2 linked regions of the Glaciimonas sp. CA11.2 genome follow. The protein of the gene in region 2 interacts with the protein of the main gene of each other region in a pairwise test. Links are inferred from orthologs where the notes say so. Each region holds a gene or a part of one and is shown on either strand. Other genes may lie near its edges. The genes, in order: ftsH and hflC.

Evidence for each region.
Region 1: the proteins of hflC (region 2) and ftsH interact in binary tests that used the Escherichia coli proteins (3 or more experiments, as listed by UniProt). The link is inferred for Glaciimonas sp. CA11.2 from one-to-one orthologs.

The regions. Positions count from the first base shown.
Region 1 is NZ_JAVIWL010000001.1:4,164,863-4,181,987, reverse strand. The notes cover bases 5,358-8,255. They hold ftsH (ATP-dependent zinc metalloprotease FtsH), read right to left. Parts: upstream 7,803-8,255; coding sequence 5,913-7,802; downstream 5,358-5,912. Other genes in these bases: RGU75_RS18085 (RlmE family RNA methyltransferase), read right to left, coding at 7,989-8,255; folP (dihydropteroate synthase), read right to left, coding at 5,358-5,811. Outside these bases: RGU75_RS18125 (hypothetical protein), read right to left, coding at 1-344; phosphate regulon sensor histidine kinase PhoR, read right to left, coding at 1,347-2,696; RGU75_RS18105 (response regulator), read right to left, coding at 2,698-3,396; glmM (phosphoglucosamine mutase), read right to left, coding at 3,455-4,792; more of folP, read right to left, coding at 4,969-5,357; more of RGU75_RS18085, read right to left, coding at 8,256-8,633; RGU75_RS18080 (YhbY family RNA-binding protein), read left to right, coding at 8,671-9,144; RGU75_RS18075 (DUF4149 domain-containing protein), read right to left, coding at 9,263-9,721; transcription elongation factor GreA, read right to left, coding at 9,926-10,402; carB (carbamoyl-phosphate synthase large subunit), read right to left, coding at 10,866-14,087; carA (glutamine-hydrolyzing carbamoyl-phosphate synthase small subunit), read right to left, coding at 14,080-15,243; RGU75_RS18055 (heme-binding protein), read right to left, coding at 15,649-16,056; RGU75_RS18050 (C40 family peptidase), read left to right, coding at 16,307-16,900; RGU75_RS18045 (patatin-like phospholipase family protein), read right to left, coding at 17,031-17,125. UniProt on the Escherichia coli protein: Acts as a processive, ATP-dependent zinc metallopeptidase for both cytoplasmic and membrane proteins. Plays a role in the quality control of integral membrane proteins.
Region 2 is NZ_JAVIWL010000001.1:3,615,782-3,621,564, forward strand. Bases 2,517-5,516 are described here. They hold hflC (protease modulator HflC), read left to right. Parts: upstream 2,517-3,575; coding sequence 3,576-4,457; downstream 4,458-5,516. Other genes in these bases: hflK (FtsH protease activity modulator HflK), read left to right, coding at 2,517-3,576; RGU75_RS15665 (ATP phosphoribosyltransferase regulatory subunit), read left to right, coding at 4,775-5,516. In the rest of the region: ribosome biogenesis GTPase Der, read left to right, coding at 1-698; RNA chaperone Hfq, read left to right, coding at 823-1,059; GTPase HflX, read left to right, coding at 1,099-2,229; more of hflK, read left to right, coding at 2,269-2,516; more of RGU75_RS15665, read left to right, coding at 5,517-5,783.

The sequences.
Region 1 (17,125 bases), 560 kb from region 2 along the record:
TTCTTTGCGCACCGCAAGCTCACCACTTCGCTCGCCGCTATTGCGGCAATGACGCTTCTGATCGGCATGCCCCGCCGATAGCGCCGCTCATAATCGACAAGGTATTGGCCATTGGATTCCAGGTACCAATACGTTCCACGAAGATTCCACCACAGCGTCGAGTACGCTGGATGTTCGACCGTCACCTCGACCATGGCGTGGATGCTCTCGATTCTCTCGTCGGCTTCGGAACCGTTGCCATGCCACGTCAGCCATTTGGCCGACGCAATTTCGTCTTGTACGGAGCGTCCGTTCAGCGCCAACGAGTCTGGAAATTTCAGTGCGAATATTCGATCACACGACATTTCATGGCGATGTGAAACCAATCCAGAACCCGATGGAACGGCCTCCTGGATCCATCGATGGCTTTCTCAAATTCGTCTGTGTTGACGGAGAAAACTGTAATCTTTTGATTTTTCGCAATATATTGCTCCGAGAGAAAGTGATCCAGCCGCGCCGTCGAAGAGACTTTCTTATTGATGTATCCGTAAACTCGGCAGTTACATCGACCGGTTGAATCTGCCTTACAGATCCGCGATTCGGGCCTGTTCTTTTTCTTGGCGCGTAAAGCGATGGTGTAGCCAAGCGGAATCCACAGCAAGCGCGAAGACCTCGTTTGATTGTCGGCCGCCGGATAGTATCGCTCACTACGAAGCGCGCTTTCGGCCTTGTCATCCAGTTCTTGACCGGCCGCTCATACGCGACTCCTCAATCCGGATGTTTGGAGAGAAATCAACGAAGTATTCGCTCAGGAAGAATCACAAGAATCACAAAAAAGTTGCGACCCAATCAGAAATATCTAACTATTTGATTTATAAGAATTAAGAAAAGTGCGTCGGGAGGGGCTCGAACCCCCGACCCATGCCTTAGAAGGGCATTGCTCTATCCAGCTGAGCTACCGACGCATAGATGATCTTTAACAGTTCCAATGTGCAAGGACAAACACCCGCACATTCACTCAATGATACATGTTGAAGCAATAAAACGTTTCAATAAGATTGAGACGATTTAACAAGCTATTAACGCCCACTATTTCACTATTATAGTGAAGCAAATTCCAAGCCATTTTAAAAAATCAGATAAATATTAATCAACCATTTTATCTAATAAATCTATTCTGAAATGAAAAAGCGGGCTGTCCTAAGACAGCCCGCTTTCAAATTGGTCGGAGTACAAGGATTCGAACCTTGGACCCCCTGGTCCCAAACCAGGTGCGCTACCGGGCTGCGCTACACTCCGAAGAACAGAATCATACCCGCCAACATCATTTTGGTCAATATGTTTAAACAAACTTTCATTAAAATTTGTTATCGCTCTTCTGACAAGATCAATTGCGGCCTCTTAAAAATGGCGCTGAAACAGCTGCCCTTTCCAGGTTCAGATGCAACCACCAAATGACCACGATGCCGCAACAAAACGTGCTTCACGATTGCCAGGCCAAGACCAGTACCCTGCGTCACCCGAGAACGTGTTTTATCAACGCGATAGAAGCGCTCAGTTAAGCGACTTAAATGCTCTTCAGCAATTCCGATGCCGTCATCACGAACCGTCAATGCGGCCCCCTCGCCGAACAACTTCCACGTTACTTGAATTGATCCACCATTCGGTGTGTAGCGCACAGCATTCGTTAATAAGTTAGTGAATGCGCTCTCAAGTTCGTCATGATTGCCTTTGAGATTAATGTCATCTGCTTCCAGCGTGATCAGATGCTTTCCTTCCGACAGAGCACGCGCCTGATCTAGAATATGATTGAGCATCGGGACGATTCGTACCGTATCACCAGAAGGCTGCTGAACCAACGATTCGAGCCTGGTTAAAGTCAGCATATCAGCGACAAGACGCTGCATGCGTTGACCTTGTTCCGCCATCAAATGTAGTTGACGCTGACGCGTCATCTGATCCATTTCAGTGGATAACGCATGCTCCAGGAAGCCGTTGATAACGGTTAAAGGAGTTCGTAATTCATGCGACGCATTGGCTATAAAATCACGACGCAAGGTCTCGAGTTTTTCCGCCTGTGTCACATCATGCGTAACTAGAATTCGCCGTCGATTATCAAAGGATATTAATTGCAGTTGTATTTTTCGATGGTGATGAACAAACGGAAGTGGTTGATCAAAGCTGCCCGACAACATGTAATTGACAAACTCTGGCGCACGAATCAAATTGGTCAGAAGGCGCCCTTCGTCGCGCACTCTATCTAGTCCTAAATGTTTTTCTGCAGCCGGATTACACCACTCCAAATGCATCACTCCATCCACAATCACCACACCGTCAGGAAGCAAACTCATGGCTTGGCGAAAACGCGCAAGCCATTCCACCATATCGACACGCGAGCGCTCGTCTTCTCTGCGAATATTTTCTAAACGTCGTGTTGAGTGCGCCCATAATCCCCAGGTTTTTGGACGCGGCGTCCCATAAGGACGATCCAACCATTCCTCGATACGAAATAGCGACCAAATTTGCAGAAATAGCAGGATGACTAAAGATAATCCAAACCAAATCAACCCCACTACCAAACCGTAGGAAGCCCCGATTGCCAACATGATCAGACACAGTAAAGCAAAACGCAATAATGTCGGCACCCAAAACGTACGGGCTTTACGCGTCGCTCGCTCCTGCACATTCACGAGGATTTCATCGGTGCGTATTGGCATTTCATGCAGTCGTGTCGTTGGACATTTTGTAGCCAACTCCACGGATCGTTTTAATGTAGTCCGCAGCTGAGCCCAACGATTTACGTAGCCGCATAATATGTACATCAACAGTACGCTCTTCGATGAAGGTATGATCGCCCCACACTTTATCGAGCAATTGTGCGCGTGAAAATATCCGTTCCGGATGCGCGATCAAAAAGCGAAGTAACTTGAATTCAGCTTGATCCAGTTCGATTGTCCGAGAGTCAACAGAAACTTGATAGCGGTCAGTATCAATATTGATCGCGCCATATTTTAATGTGTTATGGCCCAATTCCGGCACTTTACGCCGCAACAGAGCTTGAATACGAGCGACCAATTCTTTTGGTGAAAATGGTTTTGTAACGTAATCATCTGCCCCATCATTTAAGCCTCGAACTTTATCTTCATCCATACCCTTGGCAGTCAACATAATGACTGGCAAAGTGGCAGTCCGAACCTGACTACGCCACTCTTGCAGTAACGATAAACCGGAAGTGTCCGGCAGCATCCAGTCGAGTAATACTACTTGAGGTAACATCGCAGTGATTGCCGCGCGCGCCTCGTTGGCATTTTCAGCAATTTCGCAGGAAAATCCCGCATCATCGAGCGTAAACCTCAAGAGCTCAGCGATGCCAGGCTCATCTTCGACAATCAAAATATTAGTATGATGTTTTGACATCTGCGATATGAAAATAAGTTTGAAAATGCATACTGATAGTAATCCGGATTAAAAAAATTTAAACGGCAATTTTATCGACAATGCGACGCGCCATTGTCTGCGCCAAGTCCGCCGTTTTTGCCTCAACCATCACGCGCACCAACGGCTCGGTGCCAGACGCGCGAATCAATACGCGCCCATTGTTACCGAGTTCACTCTCGACTGCGGCTTTTTCGGCTACAACTTCGGGTTGCTGTTGCCAGTCGAAACCAGCCGCCACTCTGATGTTAATCAAGGTTTGGGGATACATGCTTATGTCCGCGGTAATTTCGGACAAGGATTGTCCGCTACGACTTAAAGCGGACAATACTTGCAGTGCTGACACAATACCGTCACCAGTCGTATGCTTATCCAGGCATAACAAGTGGCCAGATCCTTCTCCACCTAGCAACCAACCGCGCTCTTTCAATTGCTCTAATACGTAGCGATCGCCGACTTTAGCGCGTGCAAACTCCAAGCCCATTTGCCCAAAAGCCACCTCCAATGCCATGTTCGTCATCAGGGTGCCAACTACGCCGCTGACCATGCCGGTTTTCAACCTGTCTTTCACCACGATATAGAGCAATTCATCGCCGTTGTATATCCGCCCGGTAGAATCGACCATAATCAATCTATCGGCATCACCGTCCAACGCAATGCCTACATCGGCGTTGTTCGCACACACAGCAAGCGCCAGCGCCTCGGGCGCGGTCGCACCGTAACCGTCATTAATATTGAAGCCATTGGGTTGATTGCCAATAGAGATAACTTCAGCGCCTAACTCGTGAAATACATGCGATGCAATATGATATGCAGCCCCATGCGCGGCATCGACAACGATGGTCATTCCGCGCAAATCAAGGTCATTCGGAAACGTGCTCTTGCAAAATTCGATATAGCGGCCTGGTGCGTCATCCAGACGCTTAGCCTTACCTAATTTATCCGATGTTACACAACTCATCGGATGTTCCAGTGCGGCTTCAATAGCGGCCTCTACGCTATCATCCAGCTTATTTCCATGGGCTGAAAAAAACTTGATCCCATTATCGTCAAACGGATTATGCGACGCTGAAATGACAACTCCTGCAGACAGGCGCAATGCCCTTGTCAGGTACGCAACCGCCGGTGTCGGCATCGGTCCGGCCAGCATCACATCAACGCCAGCCGCCGCAAATCCAGCCTCCAAAGCAGCTTCCAGCATGTAGCCGGATACGCGTGTATCTTTGCCGATTAACACCGTTGGCTTGATTGCGGCAGACTCCGATTGCGCCAGCACTTTGCCAGCAGCGTAGCCAAGTCGCATTACAAAATCCGGTGTAATTGGAGCAATCCCCACGCGACCACGGATACCATCTGTACCAAAATATTTTCTAGTCATTTAAGGCCTGTTTTTAAATATTTATTATTTTTTTAGAAACGCTACCTTGTACACTATTCTCAACCAACTCCGACTATTTACGATAACCTAAGATTTTAGTCCGATACAAAAACGTTATACGCTGATAACTTCTCTCATCTGTCGCGCTCAATTCACAACAATCGCATCATCAAAATTTAAGCTAAACCAGCTTGCCAAACCGCCAGCGCATCAATCGTTTCTGCTACATCATGAACGCGCACGATTTTCGCCCCTTGAGCCACTGCTACGAGGGCCGCAGCAACGCTACCGGCCAAGCGCCTTTCAATCGGTTTGCCCGTCAAATTTCCTATCATGGTTTTGCGTGAAGCTCCAACCAACATTGGCAGATCCATCAATTGTTGCATTTTACCAATATTTCTTAGCAAAACGAGATTATGTGCGAGCGTCTTACCAAAGCCGAAACCAGGATCAATGCTAATGCGTGAACGTTCCACTCCTACTCGCTCCAAAGCTGCAACCCGTTCACCCCAAAAGCGCGTGACCTCGGCAAATACGTCGTCATATGCCGGCCTCTCCTGCATAGTTTGAGGCTGCCCTTGCATATGCATGACACATAATCCGCAATCACTTTCCTTGACCGCCTCAAGTGCACCGTCAGCTCGAAAAGCATTAATATCATTGATTAAATCTGCGCCGGCAGCAATTGCCTCGCGCATAACCATCGGCTTATAGGTATCAATTGAAAGAGGCTTACCACAATCGCGTAGCGCGTAGATAATCGGCATCAAGCGATCCAATTCTTCTGAGAGCGACACTGTGGGACTCCCGGGGCGACTAGACTCAGCACCAATGTCAATAATATCCACGCCGTCTGCGATCATTTGCTCCGCATGAGAAAGAGCAAATTCTAGCGAATAAAATTGCCCGCCATCGGAGAATGAATCTGGCGTGATGTTCAGAATTCCCATTACCAGTGGCCGTGCGTTGGGTGTATTTACCGCAAGGCGGTAGCGTCCACATTGAAAATATTGTTGCATTTTTTTATTCGTATACAGAAAAAGGGCGAGGATAAATCCTCACCCTTAGTTATTTACATCGAAAATTCTCGACTCACGATCACGCCACCTTCAGCTCGAAATCAGGCTGGTGCTGTCGCTGTCGGAGATATTCCACCACCTGACGAACTATCAGTCGGCGTCTTCTTTACCGGGATACCATATTTTGGCAAACGTGGCTCGAGGCCTTCCATGATGTCGTTAATTTGATCAGCATCAATTGTTTCCCAATCCAGCAAAGCCTTAGTCATGGCTTCGACTTTATCGCGATTTTCTTCTAGCAATCTACGCGATAAAGCGTATTGCTGATCCAAAATGCTGCGAATTTCTGCATCAACTTTTTGCTGAGTTGCTTCGGAAACAGTTTTTGAAGCCATCCGACCAAAATAAGCATCTTGCTCTGTATCTTCGTACACCATCGTGCCGAGGGTTTCCGACATGCCGTAACGCGTCACCATTGCACGCGCCAACTTCGTTGCGCGCTCAAAGTCATTCGATGCGCCAGTAGACATCTGGTGCATGAAGATCTCTTCAGAAATACGGCCGCCAAACAGAATAGCGATTTCTTCGAGCATCTTGTCTTTATACATATTGACACGATCATGCTCAGGCAACTGCCAGGTTAAACCTAACGCAAATCCGCGCGGCATAATGGTGACTTTATGTACAGGATCAGCTTTTGGAAGCAACTTAGCAACAACTGCGTGACCCGACTCATGATAAGCAGTGTTACGACGCTCTTCTTCGCGCATAACAGCCGATTTACGCTCAGGACCCATTACGATCTTGTCCTTAGCATCCTCGAAGTCCTGCATTTCTACTAAACGCTTGGTGCGCCGCGCTGCAAACAATGCGGCCTCGTTTACAAGATTAGCCAAGTCCGCGCCTGAAAAGCCTGGTGTACCACGCGCCAAAATATCAGCCTTAACGTCAGTCGAAATAGGCACTTTGCGCATATGCACATTGAGAATCTGCTCACGGCCACGTATATCCGGCAATCCAACTACAACCTGACGGTCGAAACGACCTGGACGCAACAGTGCTTTATCAAGCACATCAGCACGGTTGGTCGCAGCAATCACGATCACGCCCGAATTAACTTCAAAGCCATCCATCTCGACCAGCATTTGATTTAGTGTTTGTTCCCGTTCATCATTACCGCCGCCCATACCAGCGCCACGATGACGACCAACCGCATCAATTTCATCAATAAAAATGATACAAGGAGAATGTTTTTTGGCGTTTTCGAACATATCACGGACACGTGAAGCACCGACACCAACGAACATTTCAACAAAATCCGAACCGGAAATAGTAAAAAACGGTACCTTGGCTTCACCGGCAATCGCGCGCGCCAACAATGTTTTACCCGTTCCTGGAGGACCAACCATTAACACGCCATGCGGAATTCGACCACCCAACTTTTGAAATTTAGTGGGATCGCGTAGAAAATCTACAATTTCAGAGACTTCGTCTTTCGCCTCATCGCAACCTGCGACGTCGGCAAAAGTGACTGTATTAGTAGTTTCATCCAGCATCCGCGCTTTAGACTTCCCGAACGAGAACGCACCACCTTTCCCGCCGCCTTGCATTTGACGCATAAAAAATATCCAGACGCCGAGCAACAAAATCATCGGGAACCAAGATATGAAAATTTGCGACAGGAATGACGGTTCTTCAGGTTGTTTAACGTCGAACTTAACGCCGTTATTGAGTAAGTCGCCTACGAGCCCACGATCAAGGAACGTTGTAGTGGTCTTGATTTTTTTGCCGTCAGAGGTATTGGCAATAATATTACGATCTTCAATCACCGCATCAGTGATGTGTCCCGCCTTCACCTCGTTAATGAAGTCGGAATAAGCAATTGGCGCCGCACCGTTAGACAATCCTTTAGTATCGAATTGTTTAAATACGGTAAAGAGCACCAAGGCAATGACCACCCAGATGGCGGCTTTTGAAAACATGTTATTCACTAGAACTCCTTGAGCGCGCGACGCGCCGATAGTCGTGGTGCTTCGGGTTGGGCTCGCACTGTGTTTATTGCTTTCGGGCTGAAACCTGATTTTACTCGGAATCACCAGTCGTTACTAGGTTGGATATGTGGACACACCCATGAAAAATCAAGGATAAATCCACAATAAAGTGTTTAAAATCGAAATTTAAGCCGAATTCTTTAAATTCCGGCCCAATAAAAATATTTCTGACGATTTATCACGGCTCGCTTTCGGTTTTCTAGAGCCAACACTCTCGAATGTTGCGCGAAATTTGCTTAGTATCTCGTTATATCCTCGGCCATTGAAGCATTTCGCCAACAACACGCCAGACGGCTTCATGTGATTTACAGTAAATTCAATTGCCAAATCAATAATTTCCTCCATCCGTGCGGCATCCGCTATGGCAATACCTGATAGATTAGGGGCCATATCAGACAACACAAGGTCAACTTTACGACCAGCTAGCAACCGTTCAAGTTGAGAGAGACTTTCTTGCTCGCGAAAATCCCCCAGGATAAAATGCACATCGGCAATAGGATCCATCGGTAATATATCCAATCCAATAACCATTCCATGGATTCCGCCGCCTTCTTGACCGGATAATTTATTACGAACGTATTGAGACCAGCTTCCAGGTGTTGAGCCAAGGTCAACTATAATTTGCCCTGGCTTAATCAACTTATCAACTTCGTCGATTTCTTTTAGCTTATAAGCAGCCCGGGCGCGATAGCCTTCTTTCTGTGCCAGCTTCACATATGGATCATTAATGTGATCGTGTAGCCAGTTTTTGTTTAATTTCTTCTTTGCCATTCGCGTAGAATACCGTTTTTAAGGAATTTTTATATTTATGTTGAAACTCACACCCGCCGAGCGCAGCGAACTCCGCGCCGAAGCCCATGCACTAAGTCCAGTTGTCCTGATCAGTGAAGAAGGTTTAAAACCTTCACTGATGAAGGAAATTGACAACAGCCTGAATTCTCACGGCCTTATCAAAGTGCGTGTATTTGGCGACGACCGCGAAGCGCGGATTGCAATCTACGAAACTATTTGCGACAAACTCGGTGCCGCGCCGGTACAACACATTGGTAAACTCCTGATAATGTATCGCCCACAAAAAGATGCTGCTAATAAGGCACGCACCGAAACACGTGGTAAGGGTATGCGGGAAGTCACTATCGTTAAACCAAGTCCAAGTGGCACAAAGCGCCCGTCAGTTACCAAGGTAATGGTAAAAGGCAATGAACGCGTTACTGCTGGTGGCAATATTAAACGTGAAAAACCACGTCAAAAGAGCCGCAAGAAATCTGCGCTTGGTCAGTAATTGTGAACTAAGCACGCGATACATTAAGCTCATGAAAGTGCGCGTATTTTACCCGAAGTTGCAAGGGCAAAACCCATAAAGGTGAATTCCCTTGCAACGATATTGACCGGGTCGCGCGTTAACGCAATGTGCGTAGCTTTAAAATCAGGCCCATTCCAAACAGGCTTTGGATGAGATATATGCCGCTTGCGACGCCGTGTAAAATTCCGAATTGTGTTTTAGCAGCCGGACTCATAATGCCACCGGATGCGATCGCCTCGCGTAGCGATGCCATGAACGGCTGAATACCAAAATAGCCAACCACAGTACAAAGCAGCATCACCAAAGTTAAACGCAATAAAGTTTTGCGCAACGGCGCGTTATCATCTGCGGTCCGAAAACCAAATAACAGCGTTAGCAACAGCCCACAGGCAACACCGAGCCAAGCCTCAACTCTAAATAAACTACCGGCAATCGTGCCTGCTAAAGCGCGATCTGCCAATGTTGCAAATAATGTCGGCGCAACCACGTATCCAACGGTCCATAAGCTGCCAACCCATAAGGTGGCAATCAATAATCTTGCGCGCACTACTATCATTGTGTCCTCTGCCGCGGCCGCAATCGACCGGGTCTCAATGGAAATACTAACGGCTTATTTTCTCCGCACTTCCAGTAATACTGACAAGCTATCAACACAGGAAACTATCTGGATGATTTCACGTAAGCTACCCGAAATGCAATCAGCCTCTTGTGTGTACCCTCGTTAGGGTTACACACACGAACTACCCAATCATCAAAAAATTTAGATGTAGCGCACTTCCAAAATTTCGTACTCGCGAATCCCGGACGGCGCTTGAACGCCGACCACGTCGCCAGCACTTTTACCGATTAAGGCACGAGCAATCGGCGAGGTAACAGAGACTTTTGAAACTTTTATGTCTGCTTCATCCATGCCAACGATTTGGTAAGTCACCTTATCGCCAGTCTCCAAATCTTCGAGATCAACAGTTGCAGCAAAAACTACACGACCATCCGCATCCAGCGTAGTCGGATCAATGATTTGCGCTGCACCTAATTTACCTTCTAGATCGGCAATCCGACCTTCGATAAAACCTTGACGCTCTTTGGCTGCGTCGTAATCGGCATTTTCCGAAAGATCGCCGTGCGCACGCGCCTCAGCAATTGCATTGATCACGGATGGGCGCTCTTTGGTTTTCAGGCGTACCAGTTCAGACTTCAGTAATTCGGCGCCAAACTTGGTAAGAGGTACTGAGCTCATAGGAATCTTATTCAAATCTAATTAAAGTTGTCAATTTGACGAATTGATGTTGTTGTGCCCCGTCGCGGTGACACTCTTAACAACATTCGCCAGCGTTATTTTCTAGTCTTGCATAGTGGAACGGGATACAAAATAGAGCAGCGATACAAAAAATCTAACTACCTGCCAAAAAATCGACACTGCTCTTTTAATCCGAAAGAATCGTGCCAATAAAATGCCACGGAGGTCACAAACGGCACCGAATTTCGGCACTGTGTGCGACCTCCGCGTGGGACGTCTAAAATCTGCATCTCATCTTACTACTCAGGCATTGATTGGTGCTAAGTAGAACTCAAAAATCCTCATAGTCATTGAGACTACTTCGACTTTTCTGCCTCATTTAACGCAAACTGATTGCCCCGATCAGCATAGTTGTCGCTACAACTCGTAGCGACTTACCAAGAGGATAGTGATACGTATGGACTTAGTGTAAGGTTTTATGCAGACCTTGTAAATCGTAGACGTTCAACTCATCAAGATGCCGCATACCCTGAACCGCCGCCTCCGCTCCCGCGATGGTGGTGTAAGTCGTCGCCCGCGCTTGCAAGGCTGATGTGCGGATAGCGCGTGAATCGACAATCGCACTACGCTTCTCTTCGACCGTATTAATGACCAATGTAATTTCATTGTTCTTAATCATGTCGACGACATGTGGACGACCCTCAACCACTTTGTTGACAGTCTTCACCGGAATACCCGCTGCATGAATAGCGGCAGCTGTGCCCTTCGTGGCGACCACTGAGAATCCCATCGCTACTAAATCCTTGGCAACTTTCACTGCACGTGGCTTATCGCTAGCTTTAACGCTGAGAAATACCTGACCCGATGTTGGCAATTTGATACCGGCACCGAGTTGCGATTTAACGAAAGCCTCGCCGAACGTTTTGCCCACGCCCATCACTTCACCGGTTGACTTCATTTCCGGCCCCAGAATGGTATCCACGCCGGGGAACTTAACAAACGGGAATACCGCTTCTTTGACACTGAAGTATTTCGGTACGACCTCGTCCTTGATCCCCTGACTATCCAGAGATTGGCCGACCATGCAGCGCGCCGCAATCTTAGCCAATTGCAAACCGGTAGCCTTAGAAACAAACGGCACCGTACGCGATGCACGCGGATTAACCTCTAGAACGAACACAACATCCTTGCCATCAATCTGCTGAATGGCAAACTGCACGTTCATCAAGCCGACCACATTCAGGCCTTTAGCCATCAATGCAGTCTGACGCTTCAACTCATCAATAGTTTCCTGCGCCAAAGAATAAGGTGGCAGCGAACATGCTGAGTCCCCCGAATGGACACCCGCTTGCTCAATGTGCTCCATGACGCCACCGATGAATGTACGCTCGCCATCTGATAAGCAATCGACGTCGACTTCAATCGCGTCGTTCAGGAAACGATCCAGCAATACCGGAGAATCGTGCGAAACCTTCACGGCTTCACGCATGTAGCGCTCAAGATCACGTTGCTCATGGACGATTTCCATAGCACGACCACCCAATACATAGGACGGGCGCACTACCAGCGGATAGCCTATTTCCTGAGCCAGACGCAATGCGTCTTCTTCAGTACGTGCTGTACGGTTTGGTGGCTGACGGAGATTCAAATCATGCAATAGTTTTTGAAAACGTTCCCGATCTTCGGCAGCATCAATCATGTCTGGTGAGGTGCCGACAATCGGTACGCCATTCGCTTCCAGATCCAGCGCGAGTTTCAACGGCGTTTGACCACCGTATTGAACGATGACGCCGTATGGTTTTTCTTTATCGACGATTTCTAGTACGTCTTCCAGCGTCAGCGATTCAAAATACAAACGATCAGACGTGTCGTAATCGGTCGAAACGGTTTCCGGATTGCAGTTGACCATGATGGTCTCGTATCCATCTGCTCTTAGTGCCAGTGCCGCATGTACGCAACAATAATCAAACTCGATACCTTGGCCGATACGGTTAGGTCCGCCGCCCAGTACCATGATTTTCTTTTTGTCGGTCGGATTCGACTCGCACTCTTCCTCATAGGTCGAGTACATATAAGCGGTATTCGTCGAAAACTCACCAGCACAGGTATCAACACGCTTATAGACCGGACGCAAATTCAGCGCATGGCGCTTGGCACGAACTTCGGTATCGGTAACTTTCAGCAGCTTCGCCAGACGACGATCGGCAAAGCCTTGCTGCTTTAGTTTATACAGCGTATCGCGATCGAGCCCCTCTAGCGTTTGGGTGCTTTCCAGCCACAATTCAGTATCAACGATTTCTTTAATTTGCGATAGAAACCATGGATCGATATGGGTCAGTTGATGCACTTCTTCCAATGTAAAACCTTGTGCAAACGCGTCACCGACGTACCAGATACGATCTGGACCAGGTTCGCCAAGCTCTTCTTCAATAACTTCGCGATCCTGAGTTTTTTCGTTCATGCCATCAACGCCAACTTCAAGTCCGCGTAATGCCTTTTGGAATGACTCCTGGAAAGTGCGGCCAATCGCCATTACTTCGCCAACCGACTTCATTTGGGTGGTTAAATGGTCGTCAGCTGCAGGAAATTTTTCGAATGCAAAACGCGGGATCTTCGTCACGACGTAATCGATCGAAGGCTCAAATGACGCAGGCGTTGCTCCGCCAGTGATTTCGTTACGAAGTTCATCCAGCGTAAAACCAACTGCCAGTTTTGCCGCGATCTTCGCGATCGGAAAACCGGTCGCTTTCGATGCCAATGCTGATGAACGTGATACCCGAGGATTCATCTCAATGACAATCATCCGACCATCAGCCGGATTGATTGAAAACTGTACGTTAGAACCACCTGTATCAACGCCAATCTCACGCAAAACAGCGAGTGAGGCGTTACGCATGATTTGATATTCTTTGTCTGTCAATGTCTGTGCTGGCGCAACCGTAATGGAGTCACCGGTATGCACGCCCATCGGATCCAGATTTTCGATTGAGCAGACAATAATGCAGTTATCCGCCTTATCGCGCACAACTTCCATCTCGAATTCTTTCCAACCGATCAATGATTCTTCAATCAACAATTCTTTAGTTGGCGAGGCTTCGAGGCCACGCTTGCAAATCGCTTCAAACTCTTCCGCGTTATACGCAATACCGCCGCCGGTTCCACCCATAGTGAACGATGGACGAATAATGGTCGGGAAGCCGAGTTCTTTTTGCACAACCCATGCTTCGTCCATGGTGTGCGCGACACCAGAGCGGGCCGAACCAAGACCAATTTTGGTCATGGCCGCTTTAAATTTGGAGCGATCTTCTGCCTTGTCGATCGCTTCTGGCGAAGCACCAATCAACTCAACGTTATATTTAGTCAGAATGCCATGATGATGCAAATCCAGCGCACAATTCAGCGCGGTCTGGCCGCCCATCGTAGGCAGGATTGCATCCGGCTTTTCTTTCGCAATAATGCGCTCAACTACTTGCCAGGTAATCGGCTCAATGTACGTGACATCAGCCATTTCCGGATCAGTCATGATGGTCGCAGGATTGCTATTAACCAGAATGACTTTGTAGCCTTCTTCACGCAACGCTTTGCAGGCTTGCGCGCCGGAATAATCAAACTCGCAGGCCTGGCCGATAATGATCGGACCAGCACCAATAATCAGGATGCTTTTTATATCGAGACGCTTAGGCATTTTTATTTTTCTCCATCATCGCCACAAAGCGATCGAACAAGGGGGCGACGTCATTCGGGCCAGGTGATGCTTCTGGATGTCCCTGAAAGCAAAATGCCGGCTTATCAGTACGAGCAAAGCCTTGTAACGAGCCGTCGAATAGCGAGACATGTGTCACGCGGCAATTAGCGGGCAACGTTGTCGGGTCAACCGCAAAACCATGGTTCTGCGAAGTGATCATGACCTGCTTGGTATCGAGATCTTGTACCGGATGATTGGCGCCGTGATGGCCGAATTTCATCTTCAACGTCTTCGCGCCGGATGCCAGCGCCATGATTTGATGTCCGAGGCAGATACCAAAAGTAGGAATGCCTCGCTCGATTAATTCTTTGGTCGCTGAAATTGCGTAATCGCATGGCTCGGGATCGCCAGGACCATTTGACAGAAATATGCCATCTGGATTGAGCGCTAACGCTTCAGCGGCGGTCGCCTGGGCAGGCAACACGGTTACTTTGCAGCCACGGGCGGCCAGCATGCGCAAGATATTGAATTTAACGCCGTAGTCAAACGCTACGACGTGATATTTAGCGGTAATTTGCTGATCGTAGCCGCGACCGAGACGCCATTCTGTCTCGCTCCAGCTATAAGCTTTGGTGGTAGACACCACTTTAGCCAGATCCATTCCAGCCAAACCAGGAAAGACGCGCGCTAACTCTAAGGCCTTCGCCTTCGCGCTGGCAACGTCTGTGTCGACCGTTACGATGGCACCGCTTTGCGCACCTTTTTCACGCAAAATACGTGTCAGCTTGCGCGTGTCTATGCCGGCGATAGCGACAATATTCGCATCTTGCAAGTAAGACTCAAGCGTTTGGGTAGAGCGAAAATTCGAAATCAAACGCGGCAAATCGCGAATGATCAAGCCCGCAGCATGCACGCGGGACGACTCGATATCCTCTGGATTAACACCGGTATTGCCGATGTGAGGGTAAGTCAGTGTGACGATTTGTTGACTATAGCTAGGATCGGTAAGAATTTCCTGGTATCCGGTCATTGCGGTATTAAATACCACTTCGCCGGTCGTGTGGCCAACAGCGCCAATCGAAAAACCTTGAAAAATTGATCCATCTGCTAGCGCGAGGATGGCCGGAACAGCATGGCCAGAAAAAAATGGCGGCAAAGGTAACTCCTGATGTTGTTACCGCCGCTACGCTGTGCCAAACGACCGCTAAGAAACCCTCCAACAATCTGGAGATATTGATAGTCTTTTTGAGACGGAATGGAGTTGTATGCGCTACGGCGGAGTAAATTGGGCTTAACCCTCCGATTATAGAGCAAAACCACCCTTCAGACAATCAGGTGAACCGCGCTATTCTCGAAAAAGACGCTGGTTATTACAAAATTAATTTATGGCGTTGAGCCTTACCGCGCCCACTCACAATAACCAGCGCTAATTCCCACCTACCAACTTGACTAATAATTAACTTAAGAGTCCATCGCAGAACACAATAAATTCAACGACAACGCTCATTTGCGTTTAATTAATTATTTGACAACTATTGCGATTAGCTATTTTGCCACTAAGTTATGCAGTTAAAGCGGCGATCCCTGCCTTAGCAATTTGTACATCTTCCGATGATTTAACGCCAGACACGCCGACCGCGCCCAAATATTCGCCATTGATAACGATAGGAACGCCACCTTCAAGTAATCCATCCAGGTTAGGCGCAGTGATGAAAGAGAAACGACCATTGTTGATCATATCTTCATACACTTTAGATTCGCGCTGACCAAGAGCGGCCGTTTTGGCTTTGGATGGCGCAATGTGGGCCGAAATTGGCGCCGCACCGTCCAACCGCTGCAGCCACAATAAATGTCCGCCGTCATCAACAATAGAAATCGTCACAGCCCAGTTATTTGCTTTGGCTTCAGCTTCTGCCGCATTCGCAATTTTCTTTAGATCGTCGAGTGTTAATACTTGTTTCGATTTCATTATTTCTCCTTGGATGATGGCGAGGATTGTACTTTAGTGAGGCCACATGATGCTATCCCATTATGGGTTTCAGAAAAAAATTCATGCAAAAACCACTTTTTTGCATTAACATCGTTAATTAATATTCGTTTCGGGAACTTGTAGCCGAATCTGCCGTCTGGTTATGCATCTTGAGTTAAGCCCTTGTTTTGACACGGGGACTCTTATTCACTTACATTCATGCGGTCATTTGACCCAAGCCTCAATTACGATGACGATTAAAATTGACATTCCACTTTTTCGTGCTTTAGCAATGGCGTGTACCGTACTCGCTAGTTGCTGGATCGCCAGCCCGGCCTGGTCGTCAGATATAACTGTTTTCGATAGCGCCCCTCCCGCCCAACCGCCTCGCAGTAAATTTCAACAATTCACTGAGCAACTTACCGAACGTGCATCAGATCTTGCACAAAGTGCCATCGGTTTAATCGGTATTAATTATAAATACGGCGGCAACACGCCGCAAACTGGACTTGATTGCAGCGGCTTGGTGCGATACGTGTTTAAGGAAGCGCTCGGTATTAACTTACCCCGCACCTCAGCAGAACTCAGCAAAGAAGGCGAAAAAGTTGACCAGGATGACTTAAAACCTGGCGATCTGGTCTTTTATAACACCCTCAAACGCAGCTTCTCTCATGTCGGCATCTATCTAGGGGATAACAAGTTTATCCACGCTCCAAGGACCGGTTCTTCAGTGCGAGTAGAAAGCATGGATATAGCTTATTGGAAAAATCGCTTCAACGGCGCGCGTCGCATTAGTGATCTGGATCCGGCAACAGTTGCAAATATTACAGCAGCGCAAAAATAGAAACACTGTCTATTCATTTACTTATTTAACAGCAAAAAGCCACATCCATAGATGTGGCTTTTTGCTGTTTCGAATAGCACAAGAAATGTAGGAATTGGAATCCTGCGCAAGCCTTATTAACGGTTCCGCTTCACCCACCGCGCTTCTCTAGCAACTTCCTTTTGATCTCGACCATTTGAGCCATCACGGCTTGCTCCCCCGCAAGAATTGCCATATTCCGTCCAT
Region 2 (5,783 bases):
GCGACTCTATTGAAATTCCTTTTGAGCGTGATGGCACCCAATATACGTTAATCGATACCGCCGGAATTCGTCGGCGTGGTAAGGTTTTCGAAGCAATTGAGAAATTTTCGGTCGTGAAAACGCTTCAGTCGATATCCGAAGCGAATGTGGTGTTGTTACTACTTGATGCGCAACAAGACATATCTGAACAAGATGCGCATATCGCGGGTTTCATTTTGGAAACAGGTCGTGCGTTGGTGGTCGGCATTAACAAATGGGATGGCTTAACCAGCGAGCGCCGCGATGAAATTAAAATTGATCTTGATCGCAAACTGAATTTTCTCTCTTTTGCAAAATTTCATTACATATCAGCTTTGAAGTCTACCGGTATTGCACCGTTGATGAAGTCTGTCGATGCTGCGTACGCTGCCGCGATGTCGAATTTGACAACGCCGAAACTAACAAGGGCATTGCTGGAAGCCGTCGAGCATCAGCAGCCGCGACGTAAGGGCTCAATCCGTCCTAAACTGCGCTATGCGCATCAGGGTGGTATGAACCCGCCGATCGTCGTGATACACGGCAATTCACTCGAAGCGATTGATGCCAACTACAGGCGTTATCTTGAAAAATACTTTCGTGAAACTTTTTCACTAATTGGGACTCCATTACGTATCGAGTTCAAGTCGGGGAAAAACCCGTTTGCACGTCCGGTAAAATAGTTCGTTGGCAGTAATGTGAGAAATCGTTTACATTCGTCATACACCACCGAGTCATACATAGAAGCTCCGTCAAATAAGGCGGGGTCTGTTTGACTTCTAATCACAACAACATAGTGGAGTAGCCATGAGTAATAAAGGGCAATTGTTACAAGACCCGTTTCTGAACGCCTTACGTAAAGAGCACGTTCCGGTTTCGATATATTTAGTAAACGGTATTAAGCTGCAAGGTCATATTGAATCGTTTGATCAATACGTTGTGCTCTTACGCAATACCGTCACGCAAATGGTATACAAGCACGCGATTTCGACTGTTGTTCCTGCACGGGCTGTGACGCTTAATCTTGAAGCAGACGCAGAATAATCAATCGCTGTCAGTTTGGGCAGCTATTCGACTCCTCCCATGCGCGCCGCACTAGTCGGCGTGGACTTCGGCAAAGGTGACTTTGCCGCAAGTCTGGAAGAACTATCCTTGCTCGCAAAATCGGCGGGGGCGATGCCAATCATCACCATCACCGGAAGGCGAGGGGCGCCGGATGCCGCGTTATTCGTCGGTTCAGGCAAGGCGCAGGAAGTTGCCGATGCTGTGCATGATGATGAGCTAGAGATCGTTATTTTTAATCATGCACTGTCCCCTGCACAGCAACGCAATCTTGAGCGCGTATTAAAAGTGCGTGTACTTGATCGGACGAGCTTGATTTTGGACATTTTTGCCCAACGTGCTAAGAGTCACGAGGGTAAAGTGCAGGTTGAGTTAGCGCAACTTCAACATTTGGCGACGCGCCTTATTCGAGGCTGGACCCATCTGGAGCGTCAAAAAGGGGGGATTGGTCTACGTGGCCCCGGCGAAACGCAACTTGAAACTGATCGTCGTCTGATCGGGGACCGTGTTAAGGCATTGCGTGGTCGGTTAGAGAAATTACATCGACAACATGCTACGCAACGGCGCGCACGTGGGCGCAGTAACGTTCCTTCAATTTCTCTGGTTGGTTATACTAATGCGGGAAAATCGACGTTGTTCAATGCCTTGTCCAAAGCCGGCGTGTACGCGGCAGATCAATTATTCGCGACGTTGGATACGACTTCACGAAAAATTTACCTTGGGGAAGGTGCCAATGCAGTGATTTCGGATACTGTAGGTTTTATTCGTGAGTTACCGCATCAATTGGTCGCCGCGTTCAGGGCAACGCTTGAAGAAACAATCCATGCAGATTTGTTGTTACATGTTGTAGATGCTGCCAGTCCGACCAGATTGGAACAGATCGAGCAAGTTAATTTAGTCTTGAAAGAGATCGGTGCTGATCATATTCCGCAGATTTTGGTGTGGAACAAGATTGATGCCGCTGAGTTGGAGCCGGGGATAGAGCGTAACGAGTATGATAAAATCCAGCGTGTTTTTGTAAGTGCTCAAACTGGCGCCGGTCTTAATTTAATGCGTCAGGCTATTACTGAATTTGTAACAGATAGCAACGCGGCGAGGGTCGAGCAACACCAAGGTGAGAATACCCAAGATTTGCAGTTAAAACGCCTCTAACGAGCATTCCAACCTATTTCTATACCGGATCACGATCGAATGCTTGGTTCTATATTAAAAAAACTTGGTGTCAAATTTTCGCTAAACGACCCGCAGTGGGGTCGTAATTCGCAAAATGACAACCAACAAAACAACGACGGCAAAAAGCCGAACAATGGCCCTCCAGATCTCGACCAGCTATGGCGCGATTTTAACCAACGTATAAATCGCTTTTTTGGTAACAAAAAAAATGGCGGTGGCAGCGGTGGCGGTGATTCTAATGGCGGAGGCAGTGGTTTTCCTACAGGGAAAAGCGCTGGTGTTGGCGCGGGCGTTATCGCCGTCATCGTTGCTTTCCTTTGGTTGGCTAGCGGTTTTTTTACCGTTCAGGAAGGCCAAACTGGTGTCGTAATGACATTTGGAAAATATAGCCACTCCACTATGGCCGGTTTTAACTGGCGCTGGCCGTATCCGATTCAAAGTCATGAGATTGTCAACGTTTCAGGCGTTCGGACAATTGAAGTTGGTTATCGCGCCAATGCTAAAAATAAGCAACCTAAAGAAGCGCTCATGCTGACTGAAGATGAAAACATCATCGATATTCAGTTTGCAGTTCAGTATAAACTTAAAAATGCTGCCGACTGGCTCTTTAAAATTCGAAATCCGGAAGAAACGGTACGTCAGGTCGCCGAAGCTTCAATTCGTGAAATCGTTGGTAAAAGCCAAATGGACTTTGTGCTGTACGAGGGGCGCGAAAAAGTTGCGTTAGATGTTAGTCAGTTAATGCAGCAAATTCTCGATCATTATCAGAGTGGAGTACAAATCACGAATGTGACGATGCAAGGTGTACAACCACCTGAACAGGTCCAGGCCGCTTTCGATGATGCGGTTAAAGCAGGTCAGGATCGCGAACGGCAAAAGAATGAGGGCCAGGCTTACGCTAATGACGTGATTCCTAAAGCGCGTGGCGCAGCTTCTCGTTTGCTCCAGGAAGCCGAGGCGTATAGTGCCCGTGTTACTGCGAATGCCGAAGGTGATGCATCACGTTTCAAGCAAGTGCTGACTGAGTATCAGAAAGCGCCAGCCGTCACCCGTGACCGTATGTATTTGGATACTATGCAACAGATTTTTGCGAATACGACTAAAGTCATGATTGATGCCAAGAGCGGAAATAATCTATTGTATTTGCCATTAGATAAGTTGATTGCCCAATCCGTAGCATCAGGTTCGGCTGGCAACGCAATGCCGAATACAGGAGCTACAGGTGTCAGTCCAGCTACTGCGCCGGTAGCAACGGTTAAAGAGAGCGATGCGCAGGCAGTTATTGACTCGCGTTCCCGTGACACACGTGATCGGGAGAGCCGCTAATGAATCGCTTAATATCTCTCGCTGTAGGTCTGTTTATCGTAATAGGAATATTGCTTTCGACGGTATTTGTAGTTGATCAGCGTCAATACGGCATCCTGTTTGCCTTCGGTGAAGTGAAGCAGGTAATTAATGAACCTGGTTTGCATTTTAAATTGCCGGCTCCGTTTCAAAATGTCGTATTTTTGGATAAGCGGATTTTGACGATTGATCCGCCAGAAGCAGACCGGTTTATCACTGCCGAAAAGAAAAATATCCTCATTGATGCTTTCGTAAAGTGGCGTATCACCGATCCTAAGTTGTTTTTCGTCAGTTTTGGTGTGGACGAACAACGTGCTCAAGATCGCATGTCTCAAATTGTCAAAGCGGCGTTGAACGAAGAAATAACTAAACGCACAGTGCGTGAGGTAATTTCAGGCGAGCGCGGCAAGGTGATGGATGCGTTGCGTAAGAAGGTGGCGGAAGAGGCCAGGCAGATTGGAGTTGATATTGTTGACGTGCGGTTAAAGCGCGTCGATTATGTTGATCAGATTAATGCTTCTGTGTATGACCGGATGAAGTCCGAGCGTGCTCGTGTTGCCAATGAATTACGATCTACTGGTTTTGCTGAGTCTGAAAAAATTCGGGCTGATGCAGATAAACAACGGACTGTGATTTTGGCTGAAGCTTATCGTGATGCAGAAAATATGCGAGGCGAGGGCGATGCCAAAGCTTCACAGACTTATGCGCAAGCGTTTAGCAAAAGTCCAGAGTTCTACAAGTTTTACCGTAGTCTTGAAGCGTACCGGGCAAGCTTTAAGAGTCGCCATGATTTGATGGTGATTGATCCGAACTCCGAGTTCTTTAAGTATTTCAAGAGTCCGGGAGTTGGTTCGGCTAAATGAGCGAATAAGTAAAGATCTGACCCAAAAAAGATTGTCTGAGGTTAATATTTAGTGGCTTGTCGCATACCGCGACAGTCACTAAAGTCGTTAACAACACTGATCCAGGTCGTAATTTAATGGCGTCATTTATCGAGACGCCATTTCTTTTTTTGGTGGCGAGGATAATTTCTGATACATTCGGCACTGTCTGGTTTGCGGCACGCACGCGGAGTGGATTGTATGCACGGATTGTTGGGTTGTATACTCCGTCGCGTTTGATAATGATGGTTTCCTGCACTGGTAAGTTCCGGTGCTGAATTTTTTGGTTTATTTTTTATATGCCTAATTGGCTTCTTCCTGAAAACATTGCCGATGTTTTACCGTCCGAGGCGCGTAAGATTGAGGACTTAAGACGTTTAATTCTTGATAACTTTCGCGTGTATGGTTACGAACTTGTGATGCCGCCGATGTTGGAGTACGTCGAATCGTTATTGGCAGGCGCGGGGCAAGATACCGAATCGATGACCTTTAAACTGGTCGATCAATTATCTGGTCGTACACTTGGAATCCGAACTGATATGACAACGCAAGTGGCGCGAATTGATGCGCATTTGCTCAATCGTTCGTCGCTTACGCGACTTTGCTATGCGGGTAGTGTTTTACGCACCCGTCCGTCCGGTTTGCATGCGACTCGCGAGCCATTTCAGATTGGTGCAGAGATTTATGGACATGCAGGACTTGAAGCGGATGCAGAAATTCAACATCTTGCACTAGCTTCGCTTGCGCTTGCTGGTATCACCAAGGTTCGTTTGGATTTGTGCCACGTCGGTATTTTACGAGCGATTATTGCTGAAGACCCCGCTAAAAAAGACGAAATTGCGCTAGTTAAGTTATTAGAAGCAAAAGACACTCCGGGTTTATTGGAAATAAGTGCATCCTATGGTGCTGTGACGCGTGCCGCTATACTAGCTTTACCGAATTTGTATGGCGATAGCACCGTGATTCAGCGAGCACGTGACATATTGCCAAAATTACCAGAAATTACCAAAGCGCTGGATGAACTACAAGCACTTGCGCATGCAGCGGGCGAAGACTGCGTAACCGTGGATTTGGCGGATTTACGGGGTTATCATTACGAAAGCGGGGCAATATTCGGCGCTTACGTTGCTGGTCTTCCGAACGCTTTAGTTCGCGGCGGTCGTTATGATCATGTCGGTGAAACGTTTGGTCGGTCCCGTCCGGCGACAGGTTTCTCGATGGATTTACGTGAGTTAGCGCGTCTGATGCCGAGTGCAGAGCGTAAGGCGGCAATTCGCGCGCCATGGAGTACAGAAGCAGGTTTGAAGG